2 regions of the Variovorax sp. Root434 genome follow, and region 1 is predicted to be linked to the other one. Evidence: riboswitches for the same ligand, from Rfam matches in the RefSeq annotation. Region 1 holds a riboswitch; the other holds the start of a gene.
What was found. A riboswitch is a leader RNA that binds a small molecule or an ion and turns the genes downstream of it on or off. The one in region 1 is predicted to bind S-adenosylhomocysteine.
Positions count from the first base shown of each region.

Region 2: linked by a shared signal. The riboswitch ahead of metH (methionine synthase) and the one ahead of ahcY (adenosylhomocysteinase) in region 1 are both predicted to bind S-adenosylhomocysteine.

Region 1 covers NZ_LMEK01000022.1:345,231-349,410, reverse strand. The annotation lists gene ASD05_RS19150 (serine protease) at 1-1,086, opposite strand, end outside; gene phaP (TIGR01841 family phasin) at 1,318-1,812, opposite strand; S-adenosyl-L-homocysteine riboswitch at 2,009-2,077, shown strand; gene ahcY (adenosylhomocysteinase) at 2,143-3,582, shown strand; gene ASD05_RS19135 (TlyA family RNA methyltransferase) at 3,593-4,180, shown strand, end outside.
Region 2 covers NZ_LMEK01000002.1:204,335-208,514, forward strand. The annotation lists gene metH (methionine synthase) at 1-1,476, opposite strand, end outside; S-adenosyl-L-homocysteine riboswitch at 1,499-1,574, opposite strand; gene ASD05_RS04605 (esterase/lipase family protein) at 1,717-2,730, shown strand; gene ASD05_RS04610 (lipase secretion chaperone) at 2,742-3,659, shown strand; gene ASD05_RS04615 (PACE efflux transporter) at 3,668-4,105, opposite strand.

The sequences.
Region 1 (4,180 bases):
CGAATTCAGCCGCATGAAGGACGTGTCGGTCGTCGACTCCGCATAGAGCAGCGTGGCGCCGGAGGTCATGGCGGTCAGCGCAGGACTGACCTGCGTGCTGTTGCAGCTGGCGGACTTGTAGGACCAGTAGGTGTAGAGAGTCGATGCGACCGTCTGGTTGGAAATGCAATGGTTTGCGCTCAGGAAATATGGCGTGCCGGTCGACATGCGGTCGTTGAGCAAGGTGCCGGTGCATACATAGTTGCTCCCGTTGTCGATGAAGTCCATCAACGCCACGGACTTGCTGAGGGTGTTGTATTGGGAGGCGCAGGTAACGTCCTGATTGCATGAGCCGGCTTCACCCACTTTTTCCAGCGAGTCCTGCTTGGTGATGTCGATGGACACATGCGACAGCATGGGCACCGCCACCTTGACCGCTTCGAGCACGGCGTTGGGTGGGACCTCGATCTCGACGGTGAGAGCTTCACCGCCCATGTTGGGCGACCAATAGGTGCGCGCGTTGTCGCTCGAATCGCCTGCGTCGAGATTGCGCTGAATGGCCGTGAGGATTTCCTGCGCGGACACCTCGTAGATCTTTGGACTCGCGTCGCCGTAGAAGCGCACCATGGTGCCCGGGGGAAGGCTCTCGACACGCAGGCCGATGCGAACACCTCTTGCATTCGGTGATGCGAATCGCAAAGCGGCCACTTTGCCTCCCCGTTCCGAAGGCGTCCAACTCATCATGCTGGACACCGCCTGGACGTTCGCAGTTTCAGCGATCCGGCGTGCAACACCGATCTTGGTGGGAGTGCCGAAGATCGCGGGGGCCGACTTCAGGGGAACGGCGCTCTCTGGCGGAAGTGCTGGCAGAACCACATGCCGTGGCGTCGGGGCGCGTCCCACGGGACGGTCCTTGAAGGGGCTGACGTCGGTTGCCGCGAGTTCCGGCGACTGCACCCTCGACTCGATCAGTGCGGGGGCAGCGCTGGCGGGAGGGCTCGGCTCCGCAGTCTTGACTGCCGTGTCGGAGCCCGACACCGCGGCGGATGGGACAGATCCACCGCCGCTGCTTGATCCTCCACATGCGGTCAGCAGAACTGACAGCATGACCGTGCTCAAACTTATTCCGACGCTTGCGCGCATACCTTGCCTCCCTGGACGTTACGTATTGACACGCAATTGTCCGGTAAGGCAAGGCCTTTCTTTAAAATTCGCTGTGTGTCTGCTGTGCAAATGGCACGGAAATGCGAAATTTCGCCACAAATCCGTGCTTGGATCGCCCGATCAGGTGGCGCTGTCTAAAAAGAACCAAAACTAAATAATTACTACATCAAGGTTCTATTTGCGCTGAAGCATCTTGGTTACTTCGTCCACATTGGCCTGTATGCGCTGGCGCACCAGGTCGAAGGCATCGGCCTGCGACTTGGCGGCGAGATTGGCCAGTTCCTTGATGTCGTCGATCGCGCGCTGGAACGATTGGCGGCCGAGTTCGTCGAGCTTGGCGAGGTTGGCCTTGGCATCCTTGCCGGGCATTTCCTTGGCGGCCGTCTGCCACTCGGCAATGGCGCTCTTGATCATTTCCGTCTGTCGCTGCACCACGGTCTGCAGTCCCTGGTAGGACTTCTCATTCGCCTGCATCAGCGCCTGAAGGTCCTTTTGTCCGCTTTCGAGCAGTTTGCTCGCGCCACCGGTCAGATTGAGTTCTTGCAGGCGGTCGGTCATGGCCTTGAGGTTCTTCAGCGGGTTGAGCATCTCGGCGGCATTGGGAGCCTCCTTGGTGTTGCTGCTGCTGGCAGTGGTCTTCTTCGCGGCGGCTTTCTTGGCAGTGGCCATGGGCGCTATCTCCTGGTGTCGTGTGAACGGGGAAGGGTGACAAGAACCGGTGCCACGATACGCCGGGCAGGCATCGCGGGGGGTGCCAGTCAGGAATATTTGCCTGCGGGATTTCCCTTGGTCGTGGCGAACGTGCTTTACCTGATGTGGGATACCCGAGCGGTTGGCTGGCCCTGTTGCCCCGTCTACAATCCGCCGTTCCGAGGAGCGTTGCAGCGCCATCAGGCGTGAGGCTCGGACCACATCGCAACCACGCTCACCCGCTGTTCTCGCGGTGAGTCTTTCCCCGTAGGCAGTGGCATCTTTCAAACCAGCTTTGTTGGAGTTCCCATGAGCGCTGTTCTCAAGCCCACCCCCGTTTCGACCGCCGACCAGGCGATTGCTGACCTGTCCCTCGCTGCCTGGGGCCGCAAGGAAATCAAGATCGCGGAAACCGAGATGCCCGGCCTGATGGCCATCCGCGAGGAGTTCTCGAAGGCGCAGCCGCTCAAGGGCGCGCGCATCACGGGCTCGCTGCACATGACCATCCAGACGGCCGTGCTGATCGAGACCCTGCAAGCCCTGGGCGCCACCGTGCGCTGGGCCTCGTGCAACATCTTCTCGACGCAGGACCACGCCGCCGCGGCCATCGCCGCCGCAGGCACGCCGGTGTTCGCCATCAAGGGCGAGTCGCTGAAGGACTACTGGGACTACACGCACGCCATCTTCGACTTCGGCCCCAAGGGCTCGAAGGGCGAAGGCCCGAACATGATCCTGGACGACGGCGGCGACGCCTCGCTGCTCATGCACCTGGGCCAGCGCGCCGAGAAGGACCTGGGTGTGCTCGCCAACCCGACCAGCGAGGAAGAGCGCATCCTGTTCGCCGCCATCAAGGCCAAGCTGGCCGTGGACGACACCTGGTACACCCGCAAGTCGGCCGAGATCATCGGCGTGACCGAAGAGACGACCACCGGCGTGCACCGCCTGAACGAGATGAGCGCCAAGGGCACGCTGCTGTTCCGCGCCATCAACGTGAACGACTCGGTCACCAAGAGCAAGTTCGACAACCTGTACGGCTGCCGCGAGTCGCTGGTGGACGGCATCAAGCGCGCGACCGACGTGATGATCGCCGGCAAGGTGGCCTGCGTGGCCGGCTACGGCGACGTGGGCAAGGGCTCCGCCCAGGCACTGCGTGCATTGAGCGCGCAGGTGTGGGTGACCGAGATCGACCCGATCAACGCGCTGCAGGCCGCGATGGAAGGCTACAAGGTCGTGACGATGGAATACGCTGCCGACAAGGCTGACATCTTCGTGACCACCACCGGCAACAAGGACGTCATCACGCACGACACGATGGTCAAGATGAAGGACCAGGCCATCGTCTGCAACATCGGCCACTTCGACAACGAGATCGACGTCGCGTCGATCGAGAAGTACGAGTGGGAAGAGATCAAGCCGCAGGTCGACCACATCACCTTCCCGGACGGCAAGAAGATCATCCTGCTGGCCAAGGGCCGCCTCGTGAACCTGGGCTGCGGCACGGGCCATCCGAGCTTCGTGATGTCGTCGTCGTTCGCCAACCAGACCATCGCCCAGATCGAGCTGTTCACCAAGCCCGATGCCTACCAGGCCGGCAAGGTCTACGTGCTGCCCAAGCACCTCGACGAGAAGGTCGCGCGCCTGCACCTGAAGAAGGTCGGCGCCATGCTCACCGAGCTGACGGACGCACAGGCCGCCTACATCGGCGTGAGCAAGAACGGTCCGTACAAGCCGGACACGTACCGCTACTGATCGACAGCGCATGCGCGCCGATCAACTGTTGGTAGAGCGCGGCCTGGCCGCGTCGCGTTCGCAGGCTGTGCGGCTGATTGCCGGCGGCTTGCGCTGGCGCGACGCGGGCACCAGCGACGCGTGGCGCTCGGTCGCCAAGAACAAGGACGACGTGCCCGAATCGGCCGAGCTCGAACTGGTCGATGCGGCCGAGGCCCGGTACGTGTCGCGCGGCGGGCTCAAGCTCGAAGGTGCGCTCGCCGTGAGCGGTGTCGATCCCTCCGGCAAGCTGTGCCTCGACGTGGGCCAGTCGACCGGCGGTTTCACCGACTGCCTGCTGCAGCGCGGTGCCGCCAAAGTGGTCGGCGTGGATGTCGGCCACGGGCAGCTGCATGCGAAGCTGCGCGAGGACGAACGCGTGGTCCCCATCGAAGGCGTCAATGCACGCGCGCTCTCGGCCGACGACTTGCAGGAGGAGGGCGGGGAACCATTCGATCTGCGCTTCGACCTGATCGTCGGCGACCTGTCGTTCATCTCGCTCACGCTGGTGCTGCCGGCGGTCGTCGAGTTCCTGGCCGACGACGGCCACCTGCTGATGTTGGTGAAGCCGCAGTTCGAG
Region 2 (4,180 bases), on a different contig from region 1:
GTCCGCGCCCTCGACTTTCGCCTTCGCAAGAATTTCGTGGCACGGGACCATCACGCCCATGTTCACCACTTCGAAGTTGTTGCACTGGAGCACGACGGTGACGATGTTCTTGCCGATGTCGTGTACGTCGCCCTTCACGGTGGCGATGATGATCTTGCCCTTGGTGCGCACGTCGCGGCCCGCGGCCTCGTCCTGGCGCTTTTCTTCCTCGATGTAGGGAATGAGGTGGGCCACGGCCGACTTCATGACGCGGGCGGACTTCACCACCTGCGGCAGGAACATCTTGCCCTGGCCAAACAGGTCGCCCACGATGTTCATGCCGTCCATCAGCGGCCCTTCGATCACGTGCAGCGGGCGGCCGCCCTTGGCCAGAATGGCCTGATAGGCCTCCTCGGTGTCTTCGACGATGAAGTCGGTGATGCCGTGCACCATCGCGTGCGACAGGCGCTGGTTGACCGGCACCGGGTTCTCTGGCGTGCCGCGCCATTCGAGCTTTTTGCTGTCGTCTTTCGCACCGCTCTTGGCGGTCTCGGCCACCTCGACGAGGCGCTCGCCAGCGTCGGAGCGGCGGTTCAGCACCACGTCCTCGACGCGCTCGCGCAGCTCGGGTTCGAGGTCGTCGTACACGCCCACCATGCCGGCGTTGACGATGCCCATGTCCATGCCCGCCTGGATCGCGTGGTACAGGAACACGGTGTGGATCGCCTCGCGCACCGGGTCGTTGCCGCGGAAGCTGAAGCTCACGTTGCTCACGCCACCCGAGACCTTGGCGCCGGGCAGGTTCTGCTTGATCCAGCGCACGGCGTTGATGAAGTCGACCGCGTAGTTGTCGTGCTCCTCGATGCCGGTGGCAATCGCGAAGATGTTGGGGTCGAAGATGATGTCCTCGGGCGGGAAGCCCACCTCGTCCACCAGGATGCGGTAGGCGCGCTCGCAGATCTCGATCTTGCGTTCGTAGGTGTCGGCCTGGCCCTTCTCGTCGAAGGCCATGACCACGGCGGCGGCGCCGTAGCGCTTCACGAGCTTGGCCTCGTGCTTGAACTTGTCGACCCCCTCCTTCATGGAGATGGAGTTGACGATGCCCTTGCCCTGGATGCAGCGCAGGCCGGCCTCGATGACCTCCCACTTCGAGCTGTCGACCATCACCGGCACGCGCGCAATGTCGGGCTCGCTGGCGATGAGGTTGAGGAAGCGCACCATCGCCGCCTTGCTGTCGAGCATGGCCTCGTCCATGTTGATGTCGATCACCTGCGCGCCGTTCTCGACCTGCTGGCGCGCCACGGCCAGGGCTTCTTCGAACTGGCCGTTCAGGATCATCCGCGCGAAGGCCTTGGAGCCGGTGACGTTGGTGCGCTCGCCGATGTTGACGAACAGCGTGCCTTCGCCGATGGCGACCGGTTCGAGGCCGGACAGCTTCATGGGCGGGGGAACAACGGGGGCGGAATCGAGGGTAGCTGGAGCGGGAATCTGGGACATGGCCTCACCTGCGGAAGAGTCGGACAGGCGAGCGTCGTTGTCGCCCCAAGCCTGACGGCCGGCCTGCGAGGCCCACCGCTGCAACGCTCCTTGGGAAGTCGTGCATTTTAGGTCGATTCGAAATCCGCCGGGGGAAAACCCCAGTTTCCATTCCCGCCTCCATCCACAGAATGCGGCCACCGTTTCTGAACGAACGTTCGTTTTTTTAACCAGCGCAAAAGCGACGAAAGGGAAAGCCGGATGATCAAGAAGTGGAACGCGGCCCTGTGCTGCGGACTCGCGGCCGCAGCGGCCTGGACGGCGCCTGCGGCCCGCGCGGCCGACAGTGGCGCCTCGACCCTGGTGACGGCCCGCGTGCAGTCTGCCGAGGCGAAGACGAAATACCCCATCGTGCTGGTCCACGGCCTGCTCGGCTTCGACAACCTGCTGGGCGTCGACTACTTCTACGGCATTCCCGACACGCTGGCCGGCGCGGGCGCCCGGGTCTACGTGGCCCAGGTGTCGGGCACCAACACCTCGGAAATCCGCGGCGAGCAGCTGCTGCAGGAGCTCAAGACCATCCGCGCGATGGAAAACGACCCGGCGCTCAAGTTCAACCTGATCGGCCATTCGCAGGGCGCGCCCACGGTGCGCTACGTGGCGGCGGTGGCTCCCGACATGGTCGCCTCGGTCACCTCGGTGGGCGGCGCCAACGGCGGCTCCAAGGTGGCCGACCTGCTGGCGAAACTGCCCGAGGGCGGCATTGCCCAGACCGCGGTGGTGACGGCCGTGGGCCTGCTGACGAACGTGATCGGCGTCCTCTCGGGCAAGGACCCGGGCCAGCTGCCCGAGGTGCCGCTGAACGCCCTGGCCTCGCTGACCACCGCGGGCGGTGCGGCCTTCGACGCCAAGTTCCCGCAGGGCCGGCCCGCGCCGGGCGCATCGTGCGACGTGAAGAGCGGCGCGGCCGTGGTCGGCGGCGTGCGCTACTACTCGTGGTCGGGCGTGTCCACGGGCTTCAACCTGTTCGACCCGAGCGATGCCCCGCTGTCGGCGCTGGGCACGCTCGCCTTCTCCGGTGAGGCCAACGACGGGCTGCTCGCGACCTGCACCACCCGCCTGGGCACGCACCTGGGCGACTACCGGCAGAACCACCTCGACGAGGTCAACCAGGTGCTCGGCAACACCTACGGCAGCCAGTTCCCGTACTACGAGAAGAAGGTGCCGGCGATCTTCAAGGAACAGGCCGCGCGGCTGAAGAGCGCGGGGCTCTGAGGGCCTTGGCCGTGCACGCACGCTGGACGCTGTGGGCCGCGGGCGGCGCGGCGCTGCTCGCGGTAGCGGTTGCCTTTTTCGCGGCCGGCCCCGGCGCGGCCGACCTTCCGGCCGCCGGATCGGACACGATGGCGACGGCCACGGGCCCGGGCCCCGAGCCCGGGCCGTTCGCAGCCTCGGCGGCGCCGGATGCCCTGCTCGACAGTTCCCTGATTTCCATCTTCGACCAGGTGCTCCTCGAAGCGCAGGCCGACAGCAAGGCCACGCTGATGGCCCGTGCGCCCGCCCTGCTCGCCCGGTACCTGCGCGAAGACTGGCGGGTGCGCGCCCTTGGCCTGCTGGAGCGGTACGTCGACCTGGAAGAGGCCCTGCGCGCAATGCCGCCACCCGCCCCCGGCGACCCTACTCAGCTGCGCCTCAGCCTGGAGGCGCGCGAGGCGCTGCGCCGCCGGTATTTCAGGCCCGAGGAAATCGAAGGCCTGTTCGGCGACCAGATCCGGCAGGACCGCTTCATGGTGGAAAAGCTGGAAGCACTTGCCAACACCGCGCTGACACCCGAGCAGCGCACCGCCGCGCTCGCGCGCAGCGAGCAGGCCTGGCTCTCGCCGGAACAGCGCGAGGTGCGCCGCGACGCAGTGGCGCATGCCGACGTGATGCGCCAGACCGAGGCGCTGGAGGCGCGCGGCGCGAGCCCCCAGGAGCGCTTTGCCGTGCGCAGCGAGGCCTATGGCCCTGAAGTGGCGCGCAGCCTCGCGGCGCTCGACCAGGAAAACCGGGACTGGAATGCCCGCCTCGACCGCTACGCCGGCGCCTCCGAAGTCGATCGAGCCCAGTTGCGCGAGACACTGTTCAACGACACCGAGCGACTTCGCCTGAGCGGCGCCCTGGCGATGCGCGCTGCCAGCGCACAAAGGCCAACGAGTAAGTAAGCGCAGGCTTACGCAGGCTGCGCTTCACCCATCGCCGAGGTCGGCAGGCCGAACACGCGATCGAAGGCCCAGTTGAAGACGAAGGTGTAGACCAGGAAGAACACCACCAGCCCCAGGTCCATCACCAGCGCCTGCCACAGCGACACGCCCAGGCCCCAGGCGAACATCGGCACCAGGAAGGCGATCAGCCCGCCCTCGAAGCCGATGGCGTGGGCGACGCGGCGGCGCACGCTACGCCCGCGCACGGCCTGGCGCGATTCCCAGCGTTCGAAGAGCGCGTTGAAGACCAGGTTCCAGATCACCGCGATGACCGAGGCGGCCACCGCCAGCACGCCCGAATGGCCCAGGCCGGCGTCCGTCATCAAGGCCAGCCCGGCGCTGGCGGCGACGATGGCGATGCCTTCGTAAAGGGTGATGTAGACGATGCGACGCTGAATACCCTGCATGACGCTTCTCTCCTGGTTTGTTGGCTGCGATGCCTGGACTTTATGTGTCACTTGCTGATATAAAAAGTTAACTTG